One region of the Actinoallomurus sp. NPDC052274 genome, then DNA from elsewhere that is predicted to be linked to it. Evidence: riboswitches for the same ligand, from Rfam matches in the RefSeq annotation. Region 1 holds a riboswitch; each other region holds the start of a gene.
What was found. Region 1 has a riboswitch for cyclic di-AMP ahead of AB0K82_RS44105 (CHAP domain-containing protein). Riboswitches for the same ligand answer to the same signal wherever they lie in the genome.
Positions count from the first base shown of each region.

Region 2: another riboswitch for cyclic di-AMP. It lies ahead of AB0K82_RS25140 (CHAP domain-containing protein); the one in region 1 lies ahead of AB0K82_RS44105 (CHAP domain-containing protein).
Region 3: another riboswitch for cyclic di-AMP. It lies ahead of AB0K82_RS17440 (NlpC/P60 family protein); the one in region 1 lies ahead of AB0K82_RS44105 (CHAP domain-containing protein).

Region 1 covers NZ_JBFAUT010000119.1:1,132-6,717, forward strand. The annotation lists gene AB0K82_RS44090 (tetratricopeptide repeat protein) at 1-319, opposite strand, end outside; gene AB0K82_RS44095 (class II 3-deoxy-7-phosphoheptulonate synthase) at 530-1,870, shown strand; gene AB0K82_RS44100 (NlpC/P60 family protein) at 1,892-2,908, opposite strand; cyclic di-AMP (ydaO/yuaA leader) riboswitch at 2,914-3,086, opposite strand; gene AB0K82_RS44105 (CHAP domain-containing protein) at 3,411-4,418, opposite strand; cyclic di-AMP (ydaO/yuaA leader) riboswitch at 4,419-4,566, opposite strand; gene AB0K82_RS44110 (hypothetical protein) at 4,898-5,074, opposite strand; gene AB0K82_RS44115 (beta-1,3-glucanase family protein) at 5,238-5,586, shown strand, end outside.
Region 2 covers NZ_JBFAUT010000031.1:18,446-24,031, forward strand. The annotation lists gene AB0K82_RS25130 (phosphoadenylyl-sulfate reductase) at 1-633, shown strand, start outside; gene AB0K82_RS25135 (sirohydrochlorin chelatase) at 615-1,388, shown strand; cyclic di-AMP (ydaO/yuaA leader) riboswitch at 1,850-1,996, shown strand; cyclic di-AMP (ydaO/yuaA leader) riboswitch at 2,104-2,245, shown strand; gene AB0K82_RS25140 (CHAP domain-containing protein) at 2,258-3,010, shown strand; gene AB0K82_RS25145 (hypothetical protein) at 3,153-3,770, shown strand; gene AB0K82_RS25150 (TetR/AcrR family transcriptional regulator) at 3,891-4,574, shown strand; gene AB0K82_RS25155 (isovaleryl-CoA dehydrogenase) at 4,561-5,586, shown strand, end outside.
Region 3 covers NZ_JBFAUT010000018.1:27,719-33,304, reverse strand. The annotation lists gene AB0K82_RS17445 (NlpC/P60 family protein) at 1-848, opposite strand, end outside; gene AB0K82_RS17440 (NlpC/P60 family protein) at 882-1,946, opposite strand; cyclic di-AMP (ydaO/yuaA leader) riboswitch at 1,948-2,079, opposite strand; gene AB0K82_RS17435 (hypothetical protein) at 2,266-2,457, opposite strand; gene AB0K82_RS17430 (NYN domain-containing protein) at 2,563-3,840, opposite strand; gene AB0K82_RS17425 (DEDD exonuclease domain-containing protein) at 4,119-5,586, shown strand, end outside.

The sequences.
Region 1 (5,586 bases):
CCAGCGTCAGGGCGTACCACGGGATCGTCGGGTACTTCTCGCGGGCCTGGCGCACGATCTGGGCGGCCCGGCCGTAGTCGCCACGCCATTTGTACGCCTCAGCGAGCGCCGCCGTGGCGAACCGGGTGTCGCCACCGGCCGCGATCGCCTGGTGGGCGATCTGCTCGGCCTTCCTGTCGTCACGCTCGTTGGTGAGGACCAGCCAGGAAAGCAGGGACAGACCGTCACCGTCGAGATCGGCCCGCTTGGACTCGAGGAGCTGCTGGGCCTCCTCGGGCTTGCGGAGCCAGATGTCATAGGCGCGGCCGTTCGTGCTCATGTCAGAACCTCATGCGTCGTCGGCGATCTGCGGGATCGGCCCATCATCTCAGAGATTCGGGGCGGCCGACGCGAGGCCCGTCACACCGCGGATCGCCGTGGTGACGCGAGGTCCGTCCTATCGCGGATCGCCGTGGCAGGGGCGGAGATGCGGGAAACAGGGCGGAATACGCAGGTTGCATGACCCGGGCTTGTGACCCGCTCGATACCCTTGGGTCTCGTGGACCTCCTCGAAACCTGGCGTGACCTTCCGGCCGCCCAGCAGCCCGACTGGCCCGACCCCGCCCGGCTCCAAGACGTCGCGGCGCAGCTGTCCAAGCTGCCGCCGCTGGTGTTCGCCGGCGAGTGCGACCAGCTCAAGGCGCATCTCGCCGCGGTGGCGCGCGGTGAGGCCTTCGTCCTGCAGGGCGGTGACTGCGCCGAGACGTTCTCCGGCGCGACCGCCGACGACGTGCGCAACAAGCTGAAGACCCTGCTGCAGATGGCCGTCGTCCTGACCTATGCCGCGAGCGTCCCGGTCGTCAAGATCGGCCGGATGGCGGGGCAGTTCGCCAAGCCGCGGTCCAAGCCGTTCGAGGTGCGCGACGGCGTCGAGCTGCCCGCCTACCGGGGCGACATCGTCAACGGGTTCGACTTCACGCCGGAAGCCCGCGTGCCGGACCCGGAGCGGCTGCTGCGCGCCTACCACGCCGCCGCGGTCACGCTGAACCTCACCCGCGCCTTCACCCAGGGCGGCTACGCCGACCTGCGGCAGGTGCACGCCTGGAACCACGACTTCGTCGCCGAGAGCCCCGCGGGCCGGCGCTACGAACGGCTGGCCGGGGAGATCGACCGGGCGCTGGCGTTCATGCACGCCGCCGGGGCGGACCCCGAGGAGTTCCACCGGGTCGAGGTCTACTCCAGCCACGAGGCGCTGCTCCTGGACTACGAACGCGCCCTGACCCGCGTCGACTCCCGGTCCGGCCTGCCGTACGACGTCTCCGCCCACTTCCTGTGGATCGGCGAGCGCACCCGGCAGCTCGACGGAGCGCACGTGGAGTTCATGCGGCACATCCGCAACCCCATCGGGGTGAAGCTCGGCCCGACCACGACCGCCGAGGACGCCCTCGCGCTCATCGAGCGGCTGGACCCCGACCGTGAGCCCGGCCGGCTCACCTTCGTCACCCGCATGGGCGCCAAGCGGATCCGCGAGCACCTTCCCGCCCTGGTGGAGAAGGTCACAGCGAGCGGCGCCCAGGTCGCCTGGATCTGCGACCCCATGCACGGCAACACCTTCGAGTCGGAGAGCGGGTACAAGACCCGCCGGTTCGACGACGTGCTCGACGAGGTCGCCGGCTTCTTCGAGGTGCACCGGGCGCTCGGGACCCACCCGGGCGGCGTGCACCTCGAGTTCACCGGCGACGACGTCACCGAGTGCGTCGGCGGCGGCCACGACATCGTCGACGACGACCTGCACCAGCGGTACGAGACGGCCTGCGACCCCCGCCTCAACCGGGGCCAGGCCCTCGACCTGGCGTTCATGGTCGCGGAGATGTACCGCGTCGGGAAGTGAGCCCCGGTCCGCGTGGTCGCCTCAGACCACGCGGACCGCGCCGGCGAAGGGCCGGGTCGACAGGTCGGCGACCCGGACGTGGTCGCCGGTGTGCGGCGCGTGGATGAACTTCCCGTCGCCGATGTACATCCCCATGTGGTGGATGTCGGAGTAGAAGAAGACCAGGTCTCCCGGCTCCAGCTGGTCCCGGGAGACGTGGACGCCGGCGTTCCACTGGTCGCCGCCGTAGTGCGGCAGGTTGACGCCGACCTGCCGGTAGGCCCACATGGTCAGCCCCGAGCAGTCGAACCCCTGACCTGGCGTCGCGCCGCCCCAGACGTACGGGACGCCGAGCTGGGTCAGCGCGGCGCGTACGGCGCCGACCGCCCTGCCGGGGCCGCCGGGGATGGCGGGCACCTTCTCGCCCTTGCCGGCGCGCTCGACGGCGTCCTGCAGCAGCGGCCCGCGGACCTTCTCCAGCGCGGCGCGGATGGTGGCGCGCTGCCGGGCGAGCCGGCTCCTGAGGAGGGCCGCCTGCGCGGCGCGGTCGCGGGCGTCCTGGCCGGTCCACTGGGCGTTCTGGATGGCCTGCGTGAGCTGCCGGATCTCGCTGTCGTCCTGCTGGGTGAAGTAGTGCAGGGTGGTGGCCCGGTCCAGCAGCGCGCGCGGGTTCGAGGACGCGAGGAGCGCGGGCGCGTCGTCGTGCGTGCCGTTCATGTAACGGATGGCGGCGAACCGGCCGACCTTGCGCTGCGTGGCCTTCAGCGCCTCGGTGGCGCGGGCCGAGGTCTGACCGGCGATGACGGCCGCGCGCTGGGCCTGCTCCAGGCGCACCTTGAGGCCGTCGTACTGCTCGGTGAGCTGCTCGAGCCGGTCGCTCAACTGGCCGGCGCGCTGCCGGAGCGCGTCGATGCGCGGGCCGGGCCGGGCGGAGTCCGCCAGTGCGGGCGGTGCGAGTCCGGCGATGACGAGGGCGAAGGTCGCGACCGCCGTACGGCGGGCCGTTCCCTTCCCGGGATGAAGAGGGTCGTGCGTGTCCGCGGTGCGGAATCGATCCATCCAGGTGCTCCTCTCCTCAGGCCGCCTACCGGGTTAGCTGACGGGTTCGGACGAGAAGGAGCCCTACCGCGGCCGTCGGCGACGGACGCGGATTCACCCCGATGCGCAGGCGAGGAGACGCCCTCTGCCTCCGCGAATGGGTCCCCGGTTCCCCGGCGCGCCACGGCGCGACGGGCGATTCGGCGGTCCGGCCGTCTCTCGGCCGGTGACGACTCGCTGGAGATTAACGGATGGTGACGGAGCGTCCAACGAGAACATGCGGAGATGGCCCGGGGGATCCCAGGATGGTCACTCCGGGTGATGGGCGGCTGGTCCTTTGCGCCTAGACACGGCGGTCCCCGCTCACCTCACGCCTGGCGGCGGCGGTCCCCGCTCACCTCGTGCTCGGCGGTCCCCGCTCGCGCCCTGACGCGGCGATCCCCGCCCGCCTCCGGAGCAGGAGCGGACGGGGACCGTACGGACGGTGTCGCGCGCGGCGCGGCGCCGCGGCTCGGAACGAGGCTCAGGACAGGACGGACTCGGACTCCGTCTCGGACTCGATCGAGCCGTTCTGCGACACCGCGGCGTGCAGGGTGTTCCAGAACGCCAGCTCGACGTCCTCCTCCAGCTCCGCGATCTTGCCCCAGAACTCCTGGTCCTCGGCCTTCGCGGCGGCCTCGGCGGACAGGACCGGCATGAGCTGGGTGCTGGCGTCGGCCGCCTCCAGGTCGGCCACGCTGACCTCGGCGGGCAGCTCGACCGGCGTGCGGTGGTGCTTGCCGCGCTTGCGGACCCGGACGTTCGGCGCCGAGACGGGCACCTTGACCTTCGACTTGCCGACGGCGAGGGCCACGGTCCCGAACAGCACGACGGCGAGCAGCCCGGTCAGGGCGGCCTGCTGGTCCGGCAGCGGGGACGACGGGGCGGCCGGGTCGTGGGCCGCCGTCGTGTGCGCGTCGACCTGCGCCTGGACGTCCTTGCCGATCTCCTTGACGGCGGGCGGCGGCGCGGCGTGCTTCGGGGCGTAGTTCTGGTCGGTCTGGGCCGGCTGCTGGACGGCCGGCGCCGCCTTCACCTTCACCTTGGAGGGATAGCCGAACCCGACCACCTGGCTGATGTCCCGGGTGGCGCGCGTCAGCGCGTTGTTGTGGTTGGCCTCGATGGTGTGCAGCGTGTGGCCGTCGACCCGCTCCACGATGCCGACGTGCTCGATGTCGCCGATGCTCTTGCCGCCCGACCAGGAGAAGAACACGATCGCGCCGGGCTCGGCCTTGTGGCCCCAGGCGCCCTGCTTCTTGAACCACTTGGCGTGGTCGGGGGTATAGGCGAACTGGCCGGTCCAGTCCTCGACGCCGGCCTTGTCGGCCGCCCACGCGAGGAACATGTCGCACCAGGCCGACGTCTTGTAGACGGGGTCCTTGTCAACATGCTTGCTGTACCAGTCGCCGAATTTGGTGTAACCGCTGGCTTTCTCGTGATAGCCGAGCTGGCCCTTGGCGACCTCTAGCAGTTTCTGACCTACTGAATCCATTCGCTCCCCTTTTACCGCCTACCGGGTTAGCTGACGGGTTCGGGCCAGAGGTAGCCCTACCGTGCGTGACGGATTCACCCCGAGGGACTGATGGGTCCCCGGCTCCCGCGACACTGGCTGCGTCGCCGGGACTCGGCGGTCGGTCTGCAACCCCCTGGTTGGAGGTTGGTCACAGCCCGATCTCGGCGCAATCTAGCCGAACTCTCGCAACAACGGCAACGCGTTCGGAAACGAAAGTCTGGCATCGTTCGCTCACCGAGCGTAGCCGGACGTGGGCGCGTCCAGCCGGGTAACGTCCGAAAGGGCACTCTCACGTGCGGCGAAGCCGGAAAGGGGAGGTGGGCGGGAAAGGCGAGTGCCGCGCCCGCCACCAGGAAAAAGTGACGAACACGGCACTCAGGCCGGGCTCTCCTCGGCGGAGGTCACGGTCGCGGCGCGTCGACGCCGCGACCGTCGTCCGAAAACCGCCCTTATGCGGCTCAGCGCACCTCGGGGCGTGGGATGTCGACGCCGCGGTCGTCGTCCGCGACGTACACGTATGCCGCGTGCCGGGACGGCGCCCACGACATCGCGTCGGCCGGCCGGCGGTAGGGCACCCGCTTCGGTGGGCGTTCTGCGACGCCGCAGGCCGCGAACGGCCTGCGGCGCCGTGGCACGCCCCACTCATCCTCGTCGGACCCCGCCCCGGCCGCGCTCCGCCGCGTCGTCGTTCAGCACCTCCTTAACCAAACCTGAAGCGCGCCTTAAGCCCCTGCCGCGGCGGTTCCCCGGCCGCTTCGCTGAACGCCGGACGCGGTCTCAGGACAGGAGAGGGAACTCGTGCACAGCAGAATGATCGGCAGAAGGTCGTTCCTCGCGTCGACCGCCGCTCTCGGCGCACTCGCGTTCGGCGGCGGAACGACGGGATGCGCCCCGTCGTCGCGGGCCCGGAGCACGGCGGCGACCACGGGCGGCCTGCCGCTGACCGCGGTGAACCGGACCGGCAGGTACGCCGACGCGTCGATCCACATGTACGTCGTCGGGGTGGACCCGGCGACCGGCGCCCAGGGGCACGTGACGGCGGACGGCGCGTTCGTCCCGTGCGCGGCGTCGGACAACGGGTCCGGCGGGTTCACCGACTACGCCATCCCGTTCCGGGACTCCGGCGAAGCGACCGTCGTCCTGCCGA
Region 2 (5,586 bases), on a different contig from region 1:
GCCTCCGCCGAAGAGGTCATCCGCTGGTCGATCGCGACGTTCGGCGACCGGATCTGCGTGACGTCGTCCATGAAGGACGCCGTGCTGGTGGACCTCGCTTCCAAGGTCCGCCCCGGCATCGACGTGCTGTTCGTCGACACGGGGTACCACTTCGCCGAGACGGTCGGCACCCGCGACGCGGTCGAGGCCGTCTACCCGGTGAACGTCGTGAACGTCACCCCCTCGCGTACCGTCGCCGAGCAGGAGCGCGACCTCGGGCCCCGGCTGTACGGCCGGAACCCGGACCTGTGCTGCCACCTGCGCAAGGTCGAGCCGCTGAACCGCGCCCTCGAGCCGTACCTCGCGTGGATCACGGGGATCCGGCGCGAGGAGACCTCGCACCGGCGCGGCGCGCGCGTGGTCGAGTGGAACGCCGCGCGCGGCAAGGTCAAGGTCAACCCCCTCGCCCGCTGGAGCCAGGCCGACCTGTACGGCTACATCGAGAGGCACGGCATCCTGGTGAACCCGCTGCAGTACGACGGGTACCCCTCCATCGGCTGCGAGCCCTGCACCAAGCGGGTCGCGCCGGGCGAGGACCCGCGCAGCGGACGCTGGGCCGGCACCGGAAAGACCGAATGCGGCATCAACCTGTGAGACCTCGGAGCAGCCGGGCGGCGGTCCCCCTGGTCGCGGTGGCCCACGGGAGCCGTGATCCACGTGCGGCGGCGACGGTCGAGGAACTTCTCGATCTTGTACGTCGTTCCTCGGGGGTGCGGGTCGTGACCTCCTATCTCGACCACGCTCCCCCGGCACCGGGGCAGGCGCTCGGTGGTCTCGTCGGAGAGGGGGCCGACGAGGCCGTCGTGCTCCCTCTTCTGCTCACGGCCGCCTATCACAGCAAGACCGACATCCCCGGCGCGCTGCGGGAGGCCCGGGCGGCCCACCCGCGGCTGGCGCTGCACTACGGCGCCACGCTCGGCCCCCACCCGCTGATGACGGGCGCCCTGGAACGGCGGCTCGCCGAGGTGGGCGTCCGGCCCGACCCGGAGACGGCCGTGGTGCTCGCCGCGGCCGGCTCCAGCGATCCGGCGGCGAACGCGACGATCGACCGGATGGCGCGCGACTGGGGCGGCTGGCGCGCCGTCGTCCCCGCGTACGCCTCCGCGGCCCGTCCCACGCCCCCCGAGGCCGTACGCGCGCTGTACGCCGCGGGGGCGCGGCGTGTGGTGGTGGCGTCGTACTTCCTGGCCCCGGGCTTCTTCGCGGACAAGGTACGGGACGAGTCCCTGGCGGCGGGCGCCGTGGCCGTCTCACCGGCCCTGGGCGCCGCCCCCGAGCTGGCGGAGATCGCCGCCCAGCGCTATCGCGAGGCCCTCGTCCGGGCCGACCTCGTCGCGGCCGCGGGCTGAGCGACCTTCCTCCGGCCGGCCGGAACACCGGCCCGGCATCTCCGCCGGCCGGCCGGAACGGCGGGCTGAGCGATCTTCTTCGACTGGCCGCGACGCCCTATGCCGTAAGGCTTTTCGGCCCGTCCGCAATTATGATCATTTCCAGGCTTCGTGATTCTTTTTCCTTATCCGTAAATTGATCACGGCAGGCCATGGCGGCAATAAGATCATGTATTCCAATGGATCATGTGAGCCATGTCGCAAATCTGGGTATTTGGCCCGTCGGTATTCGCGTGCTATGTTCGCCTAAGTCCGGCGGACGCCCCCCATGCGCCTCCCGGAAACCCGCCGGCGACGGCCGGCCCACCAGCGCAGACGGCGCGGCGCGAAGAAGCGTGCGAGGGCCTCCGTACAGAGCCGGGATGATTCATATCCAATATCACGCCACTCCCGTGGAGAACCCCTTGATCCATTTGGATGCGGGAGCGGCAACGTCGAGTCCGTGAAGATCACGGAGCCGGGGACCCACACGAAGTCCCGGGGTGAATCGGTACACCTGTCGTGCCGTAGGGCGACTTCCACGCCCGAACCCGTCAGCTAACCCGGTAGGCGTCTGGAAGTAAGGAGTTTCGGAACCTCGTCCGCGAGTCCTCCCTGATCTGAATACCTGGTCGTCGTCCCTACCCCTGGGACCGTACGACCAGACCCTGTCTCTTTGTTCGTGCCGCCCGCGCAAGCGGGCGACCCGCTGAATCCGCACCTCGCGGAACCGGGGACCCACAAGAAGTCCCGGGGTGAATCGGCACATCTCTCGTGCCGTAGGGCAGCTTCCACGCCCGAACCCGTCAGCTAACCCGGTAAGCGGCATGGAAGCCGAAGGAGTACCCCCCGTGTCCCCTCGACACGCCAAACCCCGCTTTGCACCGAAGAAGTGCCTCACCGGCCTCGTCGCCGGTGCCGTGACCGCCGGCGCGGCCGCGATGGCCGTCGCCACCGCCGCGCCCGCCGTCTCCGCGCAGACCCCCACCGCGTCCCGTCCCGCCGCCCACCAGGCTGGTCAGGTACCCGCACCTGGTACGGGTAAGGCGAAGCACGCCCGCCCGGTGAACGACAACCCGCACGTCAAGGTGCACACCGTCGCCGAGCAGAAGGCGAAGAGGGTGCCCACCGCGGCGGACGTCGTGAAGCTCGCCATGTCCCAGGTCGGCACGACCGAGAACGCGGGCGGCGGCAGCAAGTTCAACCAGTGGTTCATGACCACCCCGTACGCCAAGGCCGGCGCCGCGCGCGACGGCGGGTCGGTCAACGACTACGCCAACGCCTCCTGGTGCGACATGTTCGTCACCTGGGTCGGCGACCAGCTCGGCGTCAAGGGCATGGGCGGTGACGCGTTCACCCCCTCCCACGCCAAGTGGTTCATCTCGCAGGGCCGCTGGGGCACCACTCCCAAGCCCGGCGCGGTCGTCTTCTTCTCCTGGAACGGCAGCGGCGTCGACAACATCGATCACGTGGGCCTGGTCATCAAGGACAACGGCGACGGAACGATCCAGACCGTCGAGGGCAACACGGACGACGCCGTGAAGGTCCGGACGCGTAACACCTCCACCGTCGTGGGCTACGGCTACCCGGAGTACCCGCAGTAATTCACCCGTCGACGCGTGCCGTGCCGCCGTCGGCGACGCGGCACGTGCCGACCTCCCTTCCCGGGCCGTTCCCGGGATCTCTCCTCACCCCTCCCCCGGTACCCCCATGCCCTCATCCCCCCATGCCCCCGAAAGGAAAGCGATGATCAGGTTCTCGACCAAGGCCATCGCCGGTATCGCCGCCGGTGTCGCTCTCGCCGGCGGCGGCGTGACCACCGCCCTCGCCTACGGCGGCACCTCGGAGGCGGCGTCGGCGCCGCAGGCGCAGAGCGCCCCCGCGAAGACCTCGCAGCAGGCGCAGGCCGAGAAGCGCGTCGACAGCGCCGCCCAGGACCGGATGCTCGTGGCGGTCAAGAAGGACAAGGACCCCAAGAAGGACACCAAGAAGGACGCCAAGGCGGCGGCCCTGCCGGGTGGCGTCTCCACCGCCACGTCCTTCTGGGACCCCTCGACGGCATCGGGCAAGCCGATGTCGTACCACACGATCGCCAGCCCGTACTGGCCGCTCGGCACGAAGGTGAAGATCACCTACAACGGCAAGAGCGAGATCGGAGTCGTCGAGGACTTCGGCCCGGCGGAGTGGGCGGTCGCCCAGCACAACCCGCCGGCGCTCATCGACCTGTCGGAGAAGATGATGCAGCACCTCACCGGCACCGCGTCGAACTCCATCACCATCAAGTTCCAGGTGCTGGAGCTGGGCAAGGGTGGCGTCTACCGCCACTCCGGCACCGGCTACGACACAGCCACCGGCAAGGCGTAACCCGCTCCCCCTCGCCTGCCGGCCGGACGGCGCGGGATCCCCTCTCGGGATCCCGCGCCGTTCTTTCGTCTCCGGTGACAAGGCTTGCCGGGAAGGAGTGAACTGAGGTTCAATCCTTGTGTGCCGTACCGCCGCACGCCCCGCGTCGAGGCCCGGCTCAGCGCCTCGCGGGAACGCATCCGCGCCGCCGCGCTGGCCGTCGTGGCTGAGCGGGGCTACGCCGGATGTTCGATCGCCGCCGTCGCCCGGCGGGCGGGGGTGGCGACCGGCAGCGTCTACCGCCACTTCCCGTCGAAGTCCGAGCTGGTCGCCGAGGTGTTCCGGGTGGCCTCGCAGCGCGAGGTGGACGCGTTCGCGCGCGCCGCGTCGCCGGCACGGCCGGCGGCCGAGAGCGTCGCGGCGGTGATCGAGACGTTCGCGGGCCGGGCCCTGCGCGCCCCCCGCATGGCGTACGCGCTTCTCGCCGAGCCGGTGGACCCCGCCGTCGACGCCGAGCGGCTGGTCTTCCGCCGGGCGTACGCCGCCGTCCTCGCTGGACTCATCGGCCGCGGCATCGCCGCCGGCGAACTCCCCGACCAGGACGTCGAGGTCAGCGCCGCCGCGCTCGTCGGCGCCATCGGCGAGGCCCTCGTCGGCCCCCTCGCGGTCGGCGCGGCACAGCCCGCCGACGCGTGTCCGCCCGCCGCCCCGGCCCTGCCGACCCGGACGGACGCGGCGGCGCGCGACCGGGTCCGGGCCGGCCTGATCTCCAATCTCATCTCGTTCGCCCAGCGCAGCATCGGAGCGGTCAGTGACAACACATGAGGTCTTCAACCAGGTCCCCCCGCTCATCGGCCACGACGTGGCCGACGATCCGGCTCTTCTCGACGGGATCTTCCGGGAGGGCGGTGGCTGGGCGGCCGAGGCCGTCCACGAGCTGGGCCGGCTGGCCGGCACCGAGCAGGCCCGGGAATGGGGCCGGCTCGCCAACGAGCACCCGCCGGTGCTGCGGACCCACGACCGGTACGGCCGGCGCATCGACGAGGTGGAGTTCCACCCGGCCTGGCACGAGCTGATGCGGGTCGCCGTCGGCCACGGGCTGCACGCCCGCGCCTGGACCGAACGGTCCGGGGCACACGTCGCCCGCGCGGCCAAGTTCTACGTCTGGCGGGTCGACGCCGGTCACGGCTGCCCGATCTCGATGACCTACGCCGCCGTACCTGCGCTGCGCCACGCGCCCGAGCTGGCCCGGCGGTACGAGCCGCTGCTGACGTCCGACACCTACGACTTCGGGCTGCGGACCCCGGCGGACAAGCGCGGCATTCTCGCCGGCATGTCGATGACGGAGAAGCAGGGCGGCTCCGACGTCCGGGCGAACACGACGCGGGCGGTGCCGCAGCCCGACGGCACGTACCTGCTGACCGGCCACAAGTGGTTCACGAGCGCGCCGATGTGCGACGTGTTCCTCGTCCTCGCGCAGGCGCCGGAGGGCCTCACCTGTTTCCTGCTGCCCCGCGTGCTGCCCGACGGCACCCGCAACGCCATCCGCCTGCAGCGGCTCAAGGACAAGCTGGGCAACCATTCGAACGCGTCCGCCGAGGTCGAGTACGAGGAGGCGGTGGCCTGGCGCGTCGGCGACGAGGGGCGGGGCGTCCGCACCATCATCGAGATGGTCAACATGACCCGGCTCGACTGCGTCGTCGGCGCAGCCGCCGGGATGCGCGAGGGCCTCATCCAGGCCGCCCACCACGCCGCGCACCGGCAGGCCTTCGGCCGGTACCTCATCGACCAGCCGCTGATGCGCAACGTCCTGGCCGACCTGGCCGTCGAGTCCGAG
Region 3 (5,586 bases), on a different contig from region 1:
CCGAGGTCGTGGAAGAAGACGAGGTCACCGGGCTGCAGGTCGGCCTTGGAGACCCGGCGACTGGCGTCCCACTGATCCGGCACCCAGTGGTTGAGCTTGATGCCGACCTTGCGGTAGGCGACCATCGTGATCCCGGAGCAGTCCCAGGTGCTCGGGCCCGAGCCGCCGAAGACGTACGGCTTGCCGAGCTGGGCGCAGGCGAACTTCAGCACGATCTCCGCCTTGCCCGAGGCGAGGACCGAGCAGTTCTCCTTGGAACTGCCCGGATCGATGCCGGCGCCGAGCTTGCGGACCAGGTTGAGCTGCCGCGCGATGGCCGCGTTGGCCTGCTTGCGCTGCGTCTCGAGCTGGTTCTTCTTGGCCGTGAGCTGCTGGGCGGCCTGAACGCGCAGCGCCTGCTCACGCTCCAGCCGCTGCGCGGAGGCGAGGTACTGCTGGAACTCCGCCGACCGGTTGTGCGCGATCTGGTTGAACGCCGACATCTGCGAGAGCACGGCGTCCGGGTCCTTGGAGCTCACCAGCTGGGGGATCGAGCCGTTGTCCCCGGTCTTGTAGGCGTCGACGGCGAGCTGCGCGACCCGCAGCCGCAGCTGCTGGAACGTCTTGCGCTCGGCCTGCACCGACTTGCTCAGCGCGTTGACCCGGCTCTGGGCCGCCTTCCAGTCCGCCTTGGTCTGGTTGTACTGGTTGCTCAGCTGGTCGACCTTGTCGTTCAGCTGCGCGAGCTCCTTCTTCGCCGCGCTCAGCGAAGAGCCGGGGTCCGCGTGCGCGGGAACCCCCGGCAGGGCGAGCCCCGCGACGGCGACGAACCCGACGGTCGTCAGGAACCGGCGGCCGGTCCTGGGCATGATCGTACGCTCCTTGGCCATGATGATCCGTTCCTAGAGCGCGCCCGCGCCGACGTAATGCGAGCTGTACCAGGGGTTGCTCAGGCTGTCGATCTTGACGTAAGAGCCCGTGTGCGGCGAGTGGATGAACTTGCCGCCGCCCACGTAGATGCCGACGTGCCCGAGGTTGTCGAAGAAGACCAGGTCGCCGGGGGACAGGGCGGACTGGGGAGTGACCCTGGTGGTGGCGTCGTACTGGTCCGGGACGACGCGGGGAATGGTCCTCCCCGCCGCCGCGTAGGCCTTCATCGTGAAGCCGGAGCAGTCGTACCGCGGGCCGGTGCCGCCGTAGAGGTACGGCGTGCCGCACTTGCTGTAGGCCCACTCGAGTACGGTCCGCGCCTTGCCGGTCGCCGAGCCCTGGTAGCCGCCGCCGCAGTTGCTCGCCACGGGACCGCTGTCACCGCCGCCGGAGTCCGCCGCCGGGCCCAGCTTCTTGACCAGGGCCTTCTGCTGCTCGACCGACTTCTCGATGCTCTTCTTCTTGGCGAGGAGAGCGTTCTTCTTCTGCACCAGGTCGGTGGTGCCCTGCTCGGCCTGCGCCTGCTGCCGCTGGAGCAACTGGGCGGCGTTGAGGAACTGGGTGAGCTCGGTGGAGCGGTTCTTGGACAGCTGCGCGAAGGCCGACATCTGGTCGAGCACCGTCTGCGGGTCCTTGGCCGAGACCAGGGCGGGGATGTCGGCGCCGTTCGAGCCGTTCTTGTACGCGGACGCGGCCATCTGCGCGACACGGACGCGGAGCTCGGCCCACGTCTGGCGCTGCTGCTTGACCGAGGCCTTGAGCGCCTTCAGCTTCTTGTCGGCCGCCGCCCACTGCTCTTTGGCCTTGTTGTAGTCGTTGTCCAGGTGGTCGACCTGCGAGTTCAGCTTGGCCAGCTTGGCCTTCGCCTGGCTCAGCGTCTCCTTGGGCTTCGCCTCGGCCGTACCGGCCGGCAGAGCCAGCGCCGCCGAGGCGGCGACGCACAGGGTGGCCAACGTGCGACCGCGGATCCAGCCGCTCATCGGCCGTCCGACGGCCGAGCCGTCGGCACTGCGCTCTGTTGCCACGATTTGCGGCACGCCCCTCTCCCACTGTCCGCCTACCGGGTTAGCTGACGGATTCGGGCGTGGAAGTCGCCCTACGGAGCCCACAGCGCTCCGATTCACCCCTGAAACCTGGTTCCCCGGCTCGTCGTGCCGGTGAGGATCCTACGGCCCGGAGCCCGGGCGTCCTCACCGAACGTGACGACTCGGCGGAAGCCGTCGCCGTCGCCTGGGGGGCGACGAACCAGCGACCGGCTCAGCGCGTGAGACTAGTCAAGTCTCACGCTGGTAACAACCGCTTCTCCGGGAATTCGAGCAATTCACGTCATTTACGCAACAGGGCGCGCGCGGATCGTCACGATGCGCGGTCGACGGAGATCGTCATTCGCAGGGGCGGGATCAGCCCCTCCGCGGCGAGAATGCCCAGCGCGCGGCGCTCGAGCGGATCAATGTCCAGGCCGGACTCGGGGATGGCGGGCATCATGGTGACGACGCAGTCGGCGCAGCCGACGTTGCGTAGCTCACACTTGGCGCAGTCGATGAGCACGAATTCCTCCTCGTGTCGTCGTCATTGCCAGACGTTACGAGGACCCACCGACAATTCCCTCCGCAATATCCACCCGCGCGGGCCGGGCCGGGCGGGCACGGACGGTCAGGTGCGGCCGAGACGGCGGAGGAGGAGCGACGACGGCGCCGGCCGGGCGTCGGCCCGCCGGGCCGAGTCGCAGACCTCCTGGTCGGAGGAGATGACCACCACGGCGCGCCCGCTCGGCTCGGCGCGGACCAGGTGGCCGATCAGCTCGTCGGCCGTCTGACCGGGCTCGCTGAACAGCACGCGCACACCGCGCGGCGCCTGCACGGCGACGGGGGCGTTCAGCTCCGCGCCGTCGAAGACCACCGTCACCTCCGCCTTGGTCTGCGCGTGCAGCACGCCCAGGCCCGAGACGAGGCGGGACCGCTGGTCGGCGAGCGGCAGGTCGCCGTACCCGGTCTTGGTGACGTTGTAGCCGTCGACGATGAGGTGCACCTGCGGGAGCGTGAGCAACTGGTCCAGGAGCGCCGGGTCGCTGTCGGCCAGCGCCCGTCCGGGCAGCGTGCGGTGCCCGGGACGGCTGGGCGTGATGCCGCCGACACTGTCGGCCGGCCGGGTGATGCCCGGCGGCAGCGCGATCTCGTCGCGGAGCCCCTTGGCGGCGTCGGTGAGGGCGTCGAGGAGGACGCGCAGCCGGGCCTCGTCGACGTTGCGGCCCTCGCGGGCGGCGCGCCGGGCGCTCTCGGCGGCGGCCTCGGCATGGGACAAGCGGCTGCGCAGCCGGCGCAGCTCCGCCTCGGCGGCGGCCGCCGCGACGGAGGACGCGGCACGCTCCTCCCCCAGCCGGCGGTCGAGCTCCTCCGCCCGCGCGTGCTCCCGCTTCGCCTTGCCCCGCGCCTCGTGCAGCCGCTTGCGCAGCTCGGCGTTCTCGGTGCGCAGCTCACGCAGCTCGGCGCGGAGCTTCTCGGTCTCCTCTGACCGGGTGGCCTTCACCGCGGCGATCTGGTCCCGGAGGTCGGCGACCTGGCGCATGACCTTGGCGTCCTCGGCGGCCGCCGCCGACCGCTCCAGGTCCCGGCGCGCGGTCTCGATCCGCTCGGCCCAGTCCGGCGGGCGCAGGAGGTACGCGAGGGCGGCCACGGTCACCGGGTCCGCGGCGGGCGGCACGGCGCCCGAGCCGACCGCTTCGGCCAGCACCGGCTCGCTCTCCCGTACGACATCGGCGACACGCTCGCGGAACCCGTTGTCGTCCTCGAGCTGGGCGGCGATCAGCGTCGCGGCCAGCCGGGCGCGGCGCCGGGGCTCGAACCGGGCCACCCGCCGGAGCGGCGGCGGGACCTCGTCGGGCCGCAGCCCGCCGATGACGCCGGCCGCGGCCTCGACGACACGCTGGCGCACCGCTTCGGGGAGCGGCTGATCGAGGTGTTCGCCCGGGCCGGTGTCGATGGTCTGCTCCTCATGGTCGCGGGGCGGCGCGCCGGGACGCGTGCGCCGGGCTCCGTGTCGCCGTCGCTGCCCAGCGTAGACGGCTCGGCGACCTACGGTCCGCAATCCCCCCGACGAATACCACAAGGTATCCGCGCGCCGGGTCGCCGCAACGAATGTGGATGCCGCAGAGTGGCCCCCGCCCCAGGCCGCCCGAACGAATGTCGGTCTTCCCGCGTACGGTTCCGCCCATGGCCTCCGTCGGCCCTGCGGTGCAGGGCACCCTCGATGACCTCGGCACCCCGCTGGCCGGCGTCACCTTCGTCGTCGTCGACCTCGAGACCACCGGAGGGTCGGCCAAGGAAGACGCGATCACCGAGATCGGCGCCGTCAAGGTGCGCGGCGGCGAGATCGTGGGCGAGTTCGCCACCCTCGTCGACCCCGGGATGGCGATCCCTCCCTTCATCTCGGTGATCACCGGCATCACGCAGCAGATGGTCGTGGCGGCTCCCCGCATCGGCGAGGTCCTGCCGTCGTTCCTGGAGTTCGCCGGGGGCGCGGTCCTGGTCGCGCACAACGCGCCGTTCGACATGGGCTTCCTGAAGGCGGCCTGCGCCGCGCAGGAGCGGCCCTGGCCGGCGCCGCCGGTGGTGGACACCGCCGACCTCGCGCGCCGCGTCCTCACCCGCGACGAGGTCCCCAACTGCAAGCTCGCCACCCTCTCCCGTTTCTTCCGGGCCCGCGTCGAGCCCTGTCACCGCGCGCTCACCGACGCCCGCGCGACCGTCGACGTCCTGCACGGCCTGCTGGAGCGCGCCGGGGCGTTCGGTGTGGAGACCCTGGAGGAGCTCACCGGCTTCCAGCGCGCGCCGACGCCGGAGCAGCGGAGCAAGCGCCACCTGGCCGACGGTGTGCCCGCCGCGCCGGGCGTCTACCTCTTCGAGGACGCGCGCGGCGAGGTGCTCTACGTCGGCAAGAGCGGCCGGCTGCGCAGCCGCGTCACCTCCTACTTCACCGCCTCGGAGACCCGCCGGCACGTCCGCGAGATGATCGGCGTCGCCGAGCGGGTCCGCACCATCGTGTGCGCGAGCCCCCTCGAGGCCGAGGTCCGCGAGCTGCGACTCATCGCGGCGCACAAGCCGCGCTACAACCGCCGGTCGCGCCACCCGGAGCGGGCGGTCTGGCTGAAGCTCACCGCCGAGTCCTTCCCCCGGCTGTCGATCGTCCGGGAGGTGCGCGACGACGGTGCCGCCTACCTCGGCCCGTTCGGCAGCACCCGCACGGCCGAGGAGGCGCGCGCCGCCGTGCACGACGCCGTCCCCCTGCGCCAGTGCACCCAGCGGCTCACCCTGCGGCTGATCGAGACCCGCCGGGCCGCCACCTGCGCGCTCGCCGAGCTCGGCCGCTGCGGTGCCCCGTGCGAGGGCCGGCAGGCGCCGGAGGACTACTCCCGCCACGCCTCCCTGGCCCGGCGGATCCTGGAGGGCGACGTCCGTCCGGTCGTCGCCGCCGCGCGGGCCCGCATCGACCGGCTCGCCGGCGAGCTGCGCTACGAAGAGGCGGCGGTGCAGCGCGACCGGCTGGCCGCCTTCGTCCGCGGCGCGGCGCGCTGCCAGCGCCTGTCCGCCCTGGCCGGACTCGCGCAGTTGGTCGCGGCCCGGCCGGCCTTCGACGGCGGCTGGGAGCTGCACGTCGTCCGCCACGGGCGCCTCGCCGCCG